Regions from separate parts of the Kocuria sp. MNB10 genome, predicted to be linked through region 1. Evidence: riboswitches for the same ligand, from Rfam matches in the RefSeq annotation. Region 1 holds a riboswitch; the other holds the start of a gene.
The links. Region 1 has a riboswitch for cyclic di-AMP ahead of ACW9PK_RS04715 (C40 family peptidase). Riboswitches for the same ligand answer to the same signal wherever they lie in the genome.
Positions count from the first base shown of each region.

Region 2: it holds a riboswitch for cyclic di-AMP, as region 1 does, so the genes downstream of both, ACW9PK_RS05585 (C40 family peptidase) here and ACW9PK_RS04715 (C40 family peptidase) in region 1, are expected to answer to the same signal.

Region 1 is NZ_CM133411.1:1,062,553-1,066,516, forward strand. It holds gene ACW9PK_RS04705 (DUF305 domain-containing protein) at 1-581, opposite strand, end outside; gene ACW9PK_RS04710 (four-helix bundle copper-binding protein) at 996-1,406, opposite strand; cyclic di-AMP (ydaO/yuaA leader) riboswitch at 2,006-2,197, shown strand; gene ACW9PK_RS04715 (C40 family peptidase) at 2,204-2,857, shown strand; gene ACW9PK_RS04720 (hypothetical protein) at 3,132-3,821, shown strand; one part of gene ACW9PK_RS04725 (IS3 family transposase) at 3,804-3,964, opposite strand, start outside.
Region 2 is NZ_CM133411.1:1,242,925-1,246,888, reverse strand. It holds gene ACW9PK_RS05595 (Y-family DNA polymerase) at 1-530, opposite strand, end outside; gene ACW9PK_RS05590 (class I SAM-dependent methyltransferase) at 672-1,433, shown strand; gene ACW9PK_RS05585 (C40 family peptidase) at 1,573-2,235, opposite strand; cyclic di-AMP (ydaO/yuaA leader) riboswitch at 2,241-2,389, opposite strand; gene ACW9PK_RS05580 (four-helix bundle copper-binding protein) at 3,021-3,431, shown strand; gene ACW9PK_RS05575 (DUF305 domain-containing protein) at 3,848-3,964, shown strand, end outside.

The DNA.
Region 1 (3,964 bases):
ATCCCGCTGTTGTGGTGCGGAATCATCTTCTGCACGAAGGCGACGTCGAAGTCCTCACCGGCCTCCACGGCCGAGAGTTCCTCGATCATCATCTGGGTCTCCTCCTCCAGGATCTTCATCTCCTCCTGGGCTTCTGCCGGGACCTGGGCCATGGCCTCTTCCGGGGTCAGCCCGTACCACTCCTCCAGCCACCGGGTGAACTGGTCGATCTGGTGCTGCTGGTTGGCGATGATGTTCTCCGCGTGCGTGCGGATGTCCGGGCTGACCCCGCGCTCGAGCTCCAGTTCGGACATCTCGATCGCGGCCTGGTGATGCGGAATGATTTCGGCCAGGAAGGTGATTTCCAGCTGCTCGCCCTCCAGCCCGGCCAGGGTCTCACCGAAGTCGTAGGCGGTCGGGGAGGTCGGATCCGGCTGGAGCATCTCCACCGTGGACGGGTCCTGGGCGGGGGACGCGACCGGGGTACTCCCCGGCCCGTGGGCCAGGGCCGGAGCGGTGGCCCCGCCCAGCAGGGCGGTCGCAAGAACAACGGTGGAGGCGGCGGCCGTAGTGCGGCGGCCAAGGAACTGGGTGGAACGCATGATGATGTCTCTTTTCCACGATGAAGAAGCTCGACCCCGATGTGCCGGCCTCGGCAATCCGCCCGTGCCCGACGTGCGCCCAAGCCGCGCGGGTAGAGCTGTACTGAACAGGGAGCGGGAGAAGAGGAAACCCGCCTCCGGGCGGGCCCGATCAGCCCATCAGGATCCTCTTTCACCGACGGAGACCCGTCACGGGTATCCGCCGGTCAGCGTCTGAGCCTGTAGAAAAGGCCAAGTTCCCGCGGAAGCCGCTCTCCACGGAACCCCCGGTAGGGGGCCATCACCCAGGCGGCGGGTGCGTCATGGCGGTGGCCCCCTCCGCAGAGGAGATCCGGCCCGTGACGCCGATCCCGGTGGCCACGGGTGTCCTCACCGCCCCCGCCGCCCGGGTGATGGGTCTGTGGGAGGCGAGACTCAGCCCAGGGAGGCGACCAGTTCGGCGCAGGCGGCCTCGCACCGCCGGCAGGCCTCGGCACAAATCCGGCAGTGCTCGTGCATGGACGCGTGCTGCTCGCACTCATCTGCACACGCCTTGCAGGCCATCTGGCAGGCCTTGATCGCATCCAAGGTGATGTTCGCGTCGTAGCCGGTGTGCCGCGAGAGCACACGTCCGGTGGCCTCGCACAGGTCCGCGCAGTCGAGGTTGGTGCGGATGCACTTGGTCAGCTCGGCGACCATGTCCTCGGACAGGCAGGCATCCGCGCAGGCGGTACAGGTCTGGGCGCACTGGAAACAGGCCTGGATACAGGCGGCCAGCTTCCCCTTGTCCACCCCGCCGAGGTCCTTCGGGTAGGCCTCCCGCATCGCACTCACGTGATGGGTCATGGCTTGCTCCTTCGTCGGCTTCCTCGAGGAGACGAACCAGCCGGAACCAGCCCGCCATACCATCGACAGTAAACTGCCTTTTCCGTGTGGCGCGCCCCAAATTCTTGAAGATTTGATGAAGATCCAGGCCACAGTGGCGCACAGCGCTACTCCCTCGGGCGGCCTTCTCCGCCGGGGATCCGGGCAATTATGGAGTTTTCATGAAGAAATCGCGCTGCGCGGCCCAGAACGGCATCCCCGAAACTTCTCAATCTGAAGGAAAGCTCAAGGAATCCTCAAAGTCTTCTCCGTGCCACCCCTCGTGATACTGAAGGCCGCCCACGACCCCAAACCCCCTCGCCCTGGGGGGTGGTGTCCATGCAGGGCCGTGCACTGACGCCATTTCCCCTAGTCAAACGGCATTGGATGCGACGCCAGTCGTGATGCGGAGCCACAGGAGCGACGAACCCACGGCTTCTGGGCCGGGCCTTTTCAGAGTCGGCAGCCCAAGCTTTCAGACCCGGCCGAAGAAAGAATCCGGGCCGTGATCTAAACGTGACACTTTCGTTATGAGTGGGCTACTGTCCACTGCGTGCCGCTGATTGATCCGGTCGGCGCCCTCGTGCACATCGCCGAATTCTGCCGGTGCTCGGGGTTCCTGAAGAGAAATCGCTTGGCAGAAGCGGGGGAACCATTTTCGGTCCTGGGGTCCGGGACCTAGGGGTTAAGTCACCCGGAACGCATGCGTCCGGGGCGGCCGGGTGTCTCCCACCCGCATCCGACAGCTCACCTCGTAGGCAAAGGGAGGAACACACCCCATGACCATTTTTAAGCGCCGTACTGCCCGCCACCGCGCCGAGACCACCTCGCCCCTGGTGCGTACCACCACGGTCGCGGCTGCCGCAGGTGCGGCAGTGATCGGCTCCATCGCCCCGGCTCAGGCCTACGCCGAGGTCCCGACGGACACCGCCACTGCCTACTCGGCCCCCGCGTCCGCTCTGGCGGCCTACTCTTCGACAGCCCCCCGGGCCGTCGTTGCCCCCCAGGCCGTCTCCCCCCAGGCCTCGGCGGCTCCTGAGCAGAGCGCTTCGACCGCGACGGTGTCCACCCAGTCGACGGAGATCACCGAGATCACCGGCGCGTCCGGGATTGTGGGCACCGCGATGCAGGGCGCCGGCACCGGCTACGTCTGGGGCGGGACCGCCTTCGGCGCCTGGGACTGCTCCGGATTCACGAAGTGGGCCTACGCCCAGAACGGCATCGAGATCCCCCGCACCAGCTTCCAGCAGATCGCCGCGGCCACCCCCACGACCAACCCGCAGCCCGGAGACCTCGTCTCCCAGAACGGCGGGGCCCACATCGGCATCTACATCGGCGGGGGCAAAATGATCTCCGCCCTGAACCCCGCCCAGGGCACCTTCGTCCACTCCGTCAACGCCATGCCGGTGGACGGGTACTACACCTACCGCTGACCCGGTGCGCCCTCCGCAACGGCCTGAGTCGCTGCGGAGGGCCCCGGTTGTTGCAGCTGCTGATCCAGGGAATTCCTGCCTCGCGAGTGAGTTTTTCCTCCCCTGCAGACACCACACCGTTCCTCCACTTCTCCGCCGTGCGCGGTGCTCCTGATCCGGGGCCCGCTCTGCCGGACCCCGCGACATCTTGCGCCCCCGAGCGGGGTGCTCCGTGCTGTCACCGCACCGTTCCGGCAGATCCGCCCGGCCCGCCAGAAAGCCTGCACAACTCCTCATGACTCGTGACCTGACCTCCCCCAACGGCATCACCTCCCTCCTCACCGGCAAGGCCCGCACCGTGGCCGCCGTCGCCGCCTTCTCCGGGCTGGCCCTGGCCACCACCGTCTCGGTGCAGGCCACCCCGGCCCCGGATGCCTCCGCTGAGGCTCCGCTGTCGGCCGTCGCTGCCGCCACCCCCACCGCAGCGCCCACCCCGTCCCTGGAGCCGGTCGCCCACGTGACCACAGCCGAGAAGCAGACCGACCAGAAGACCGAGCAGAAGAAGGCCGAGCATAAGAAGACCGAGCAGAAGCTCGATGTTCCGGCCGTTGTGGCACCCGGTGGGGCCGTTCCGGCGCCGGCCGCCACGCCCGTTTCGGCCAACGCACCGGCCAACACACTCGCCGCGAAGCCAGTTGTCCAAGAAGCAGCTATTCAAGAACCAGTCGTCCAGACGGTCCCGGAGCCTGTCACCGAGCCTGCCCCGGTGGCGGTTCCCGCCCGGGAACCAGCCGCGCAGGCTGGCCCGAGGACCGCCGTCGCTTCTGCCCCAAAGCCAGCTACGCCGGCCGCTCCGTCCGCTGAGCGCACGGTCACCTCGCTGAGCTCGCCCTCCGGCAAGAGCGCGACCATCGCCTCCGCTGCCATGGGACAACTAGGCACCGGTCAAGACTGTCCCGTGACGGGTTCAGTGGAGGCTTGGTAGTGCCGCTCCGGCGGTCGCCGGGGCGGTGTGGTGACGATAGTAGGCGTCTTCGAACTCGATCGGGGGCACGAGCCCGATCTCTCCGTGCAGGCGCCGGCGATTGAACCAGTCGACGTACTCGGCCACCCCGATCTCCAGGTCGT
Region 2 (3,964 bases), 180 kb from region 1:
CCCATAAGCCGGCCCCAGAAGCCCGGCGGGGTGTTCTCCCAGTGCACCACGCCCCCGGTGGCGGGGATCTTCTTGGCCGCTTCGGTGGCCAGCTTGGCCAGGGTCTTGGTGGGGGCGATGCCCACGCTGACGGGCAGCCCCACGTTGCGCGCTACCAACCGCTGCAGCTCCCGGCCCCAGGCCAGCAGCTCGCGTGTGTGCCCGGGGGGAGGGGTCAGGAAGCACTCGTCGATCGAGTAGATCTCCTGTGCCTGGGCGTAGCGGTCCAGCAGAGCCATGGTGCGTTGGGAGAGATCGGCGTAGAGCGGGTAGTTCGAGGATCTACGCTGCAAGCCCCACCGGCGGGCATCGGCGGCGATCTTGAACCACGGATCTCCCATCTGGATCCCCAGGGCCTTGGCTTCGGCGGAGCGGGCGACCACACACCCGTCGTTGTTGCTCAGCACCACAGTGGGCTTGCCGAGCAGGGACGGGTCGAAAAGACGTTCGCAGGACACGTAGCAGTTGTTCACGTCCACCAGGGCGATCACGCCGAGCGCCCCACGGGGCGTGTTGGTATGTCGCGATGTTCGTTCTTGCGATGTTCCCTGTGCTTGGAGATCTGATCCCTGCCCATGAGAGCAGGTATAGCCGCCGGAGGCGACATCATTGCTGACCCCGCGTGAGGGGGCATGGGTGGGGGTCCGGAGGCCAGGGACCTAGCTTCCTCGAATCAGCGGCCGCGCCCACCCCGGGCGGTGTGCATAGCGAGGTCGCCTCGTCCTTGCCGAGCCGGTTCACTGCTGTCGATCGTGGAACTAGGCTCGGCGCACACGATCCGGATGCACCGGGAGGGGGAGTCCATGCCGAGGATGTCCGCTCTAGAAGCTTCGTGCTGCCGCAGTGCGCCATGGAGTCTTTTGGCCCGGCGAATGGTCCCCTGGGCGACCCAAGGCTTCCCCGTCACCGGGAACGTGCTGGAAATCGGCGGGGGCAGCGGGGCGATGGCCGAAGCGATCGTCCAAGCCAACCCTTGGGTGCGGCTCACTACGACCGACGCCGACCCGGTGATGGTTGAGGTTGCGCAGCAATGCCTTGTCAGATTCCCCCATGCTGAGGCCTGTCAGGCCGACGCCACCCGCCTGCCCTTCGAGGACGAGTCATTTGACACGGTTGTGAGCTTCCTGATGCTCCACCACGTCATCGAGTGGGAACACGCGGTGGTCGAGGGGTCCCGGGTTTTGCGGCCGGGCGGGGCATTGGTGGGATACGACCTGCTTGCCTCACGGATGGCCTCCTTGGTGCACCGGGCCGATCGCTCTCCCCACCGACTCATCGACCCCGGAGCCTTCGAACCAGTTCTCGACCAGGTCGGCCTGGAGCTCCTCGCCCTCCGGTTGTCCTTCGGTGGGCGGATTCTACGCTTTGTTGCCCAGAAGCCAGCTACGCGGTGACCTGCGTTGGCAACCAGGCCTGGACTGCGGGATGAGATCCCGTGCTGTGGGGGCCCTGTCGTTGACAGGGCCCCCACAGCACGGGGGCGGCTTCTCCGGGAGCCCCTGGGTGGATGCCCAAGGCATCCAGTGGTGTGGGTCAGCGGAAGGTGACGTAGCCGACCACGGGCATGGCGTTGACGTCGTGGACGAAGGTGCCCTGGGTCGGATTCAGCGCGGAGATCATCTTGCCGCCGCCCAGGTAGACCCCGATGTGGCCGCCACCGTTCTGGACGACAAGGTCACCGGGCTGGGGGTTGGCGGTCGGGGTACCAGCCGCCCACTGGGCCTGGCTGGTGCGGGGGATCTCGATGCCGTTCTGGGCGTAGACCCACTGGGTGAACCCGGAGCAGTCCCAGGCGCCGAAGGCGGTACCACCCCAGACGTAACCACCGCCCACACCCTGCATGGCGGTGCCCACGAGCCCGCTCCCGGAAGTGGAGACAGCAGTAGTGTCGGTGGACTGGACGGAAACATCCGAGGCCGAGGCCATCTGCGGCGTCGAGGCCGCCTGCGCCCCAGGGGCCGGGGTGGCTGCCGGGACGATCGGGGCCGCGGCGGGGGACGAGGCCAGGGTCGCCACCACGGGGGCGGGGGTGGAGGAGGCGGTGTTCGAGGGGGTCGGTAGCTCGGCGTAGGCCTGGGCGGGTGCCACCGAGCCGAGCACCGTCGCACCAGCGGCGGCTGCGAGAGTGGTGCGGCGAACGAGGCGGGACGGGGTCTGGGCGCGGTGGCGAGCAGTACGGCGCTGGAACATGGGCATGAGTGGATTCCTCCCTTTGCCTGCGAGGTGAGCTGTCGGATGCGGGTGGGAGACACCCGGCCGGGCGGACGCGCGCGTCCGGCCGGCTTAACCCCCAGGCCCCAAGGGCGGGACCGTGTATGGTTCCCCCGCTTCTGCCAAGCGATGTCTTTTCAGCGGACCCCGGGCACCGGCAGAATTCGGCGATGTACCCGGGGATGCCAACCGGATCGGCGATCGGCACGCAGAGGACAGTAGCGAACAGATAACGGAAAAGTCACGTTACGGTTACGGCCGCTCCTCCCCCCTTGTTTCACCGCCGAGCGGGACGGAGAGACGCTCGGGAGTGACAGCCGAGGCGGCGGCCGCCTTCTACTCGCGCCCCAGCACATTGCTGCCGAAGAGGTGCATATCTGACGGCGACTAGCGGATTTACGCGGTGTGCGCCCAGGCCCTCCTGTACCTGCGGCTCCGTCAGAGGGGTGCAAGAGCGCAGCTGCCAGCCCCTGCCGCCCCACAGGGATTGGTAAGAAAAGGCTAGGAAATCATCCAGGCTATTTTCAGGAAGTCGTTCTCTTCCGGCGGCGCGAGAGAGATTTCTTCATGAGATCTTCATGGTTCCTATGCATCTTTCACAAAAGGAAATGGATGCGTGGCGTGGCGCGCGCCTCGCTCTCGGGATTTCTTCACGGAATCTTCAAGGAGTAAGTGCTTCATCCGGCCAGATCCGCAGTTTGCTGTCGGTTGTATGGCGGATTGGCTCCGGCCGGTTCGTCTCCTCGGCCGAACCGACGAAGGAGCAAGCCATGACTCATCATGTGACGTCGATGCTGGAGACCTACCCGAAGGACCTGGGCGGGGTGGACGAGGAGAAGCTAGCCGCCTGCATCGAGGCCTGTTTCCAGTGCGCCCAGACCTGTACCGCCTGCGCCGACGCGTGCCTGTCCGAGGACATGGTCGCGGAGCTGACCAAGTGCATCCGCACCAACTTGGACTGCGCGGATCTGTGCGAGGCCACCGGGCGGGTTCTCTCCCGGCACACCGGCTACGACGCGAACATCACCCTGGATGCGATCCGGGCCTGCCAGATGGCCTGTAAGGCCTGCGCGGACGAGTGCGAGAAGCACGCCTCGATGCACGAGCACTGCCGGATCTGCGCGGAGGCCTGTCGGCGCTGCGAGGCCACCTGCGCCGAGCTGGTCGCCGCCCTGGGCTGAGCCTGCCCCCGCGGACCCATCACCCGGGTGGCGGACGGCGGTGAGAAGCTCCGGGGCTGGCTGGGAGCGAGGCCGCGGAGCAAGCCCGAGCTGCACAAGTCGGGCGACGCCATGACACACCCACCGCCCGGGTGATGCCCCGGGTGACTGATCACCTGGGGAGAAGTTCCTCCACGGAAACCGGGCCTCTTCTGGAGGCCGACGCTGACCCACGGAGGCCGTGGATGGGCCTCCGTCGGTGAAAGAGGAATCTGATCCGTTGACCGGGCACCTCCGGAGGCGGGGGTTCTTTCTTCCCCCCGTATCTCATTGAGCACAGCCCCGCCCGCGCGGATCGTTCCCGCCCCGGCGGCGGGGTGATCACCGAGCCGGCATCTCAGGGTCGAGCTCCCTCGTCGTGGAAGAGAGACATCATCATGGGTTCCACCCCATTCCGTGGCCGCCCCACGGTGGCCGCCACTATCGCCGTCGCCACCGCCTTGCTGGGCGGGGCGACCGCCCCGGCCTTCGCCCGCTGGGAGGCCACCCCGGTC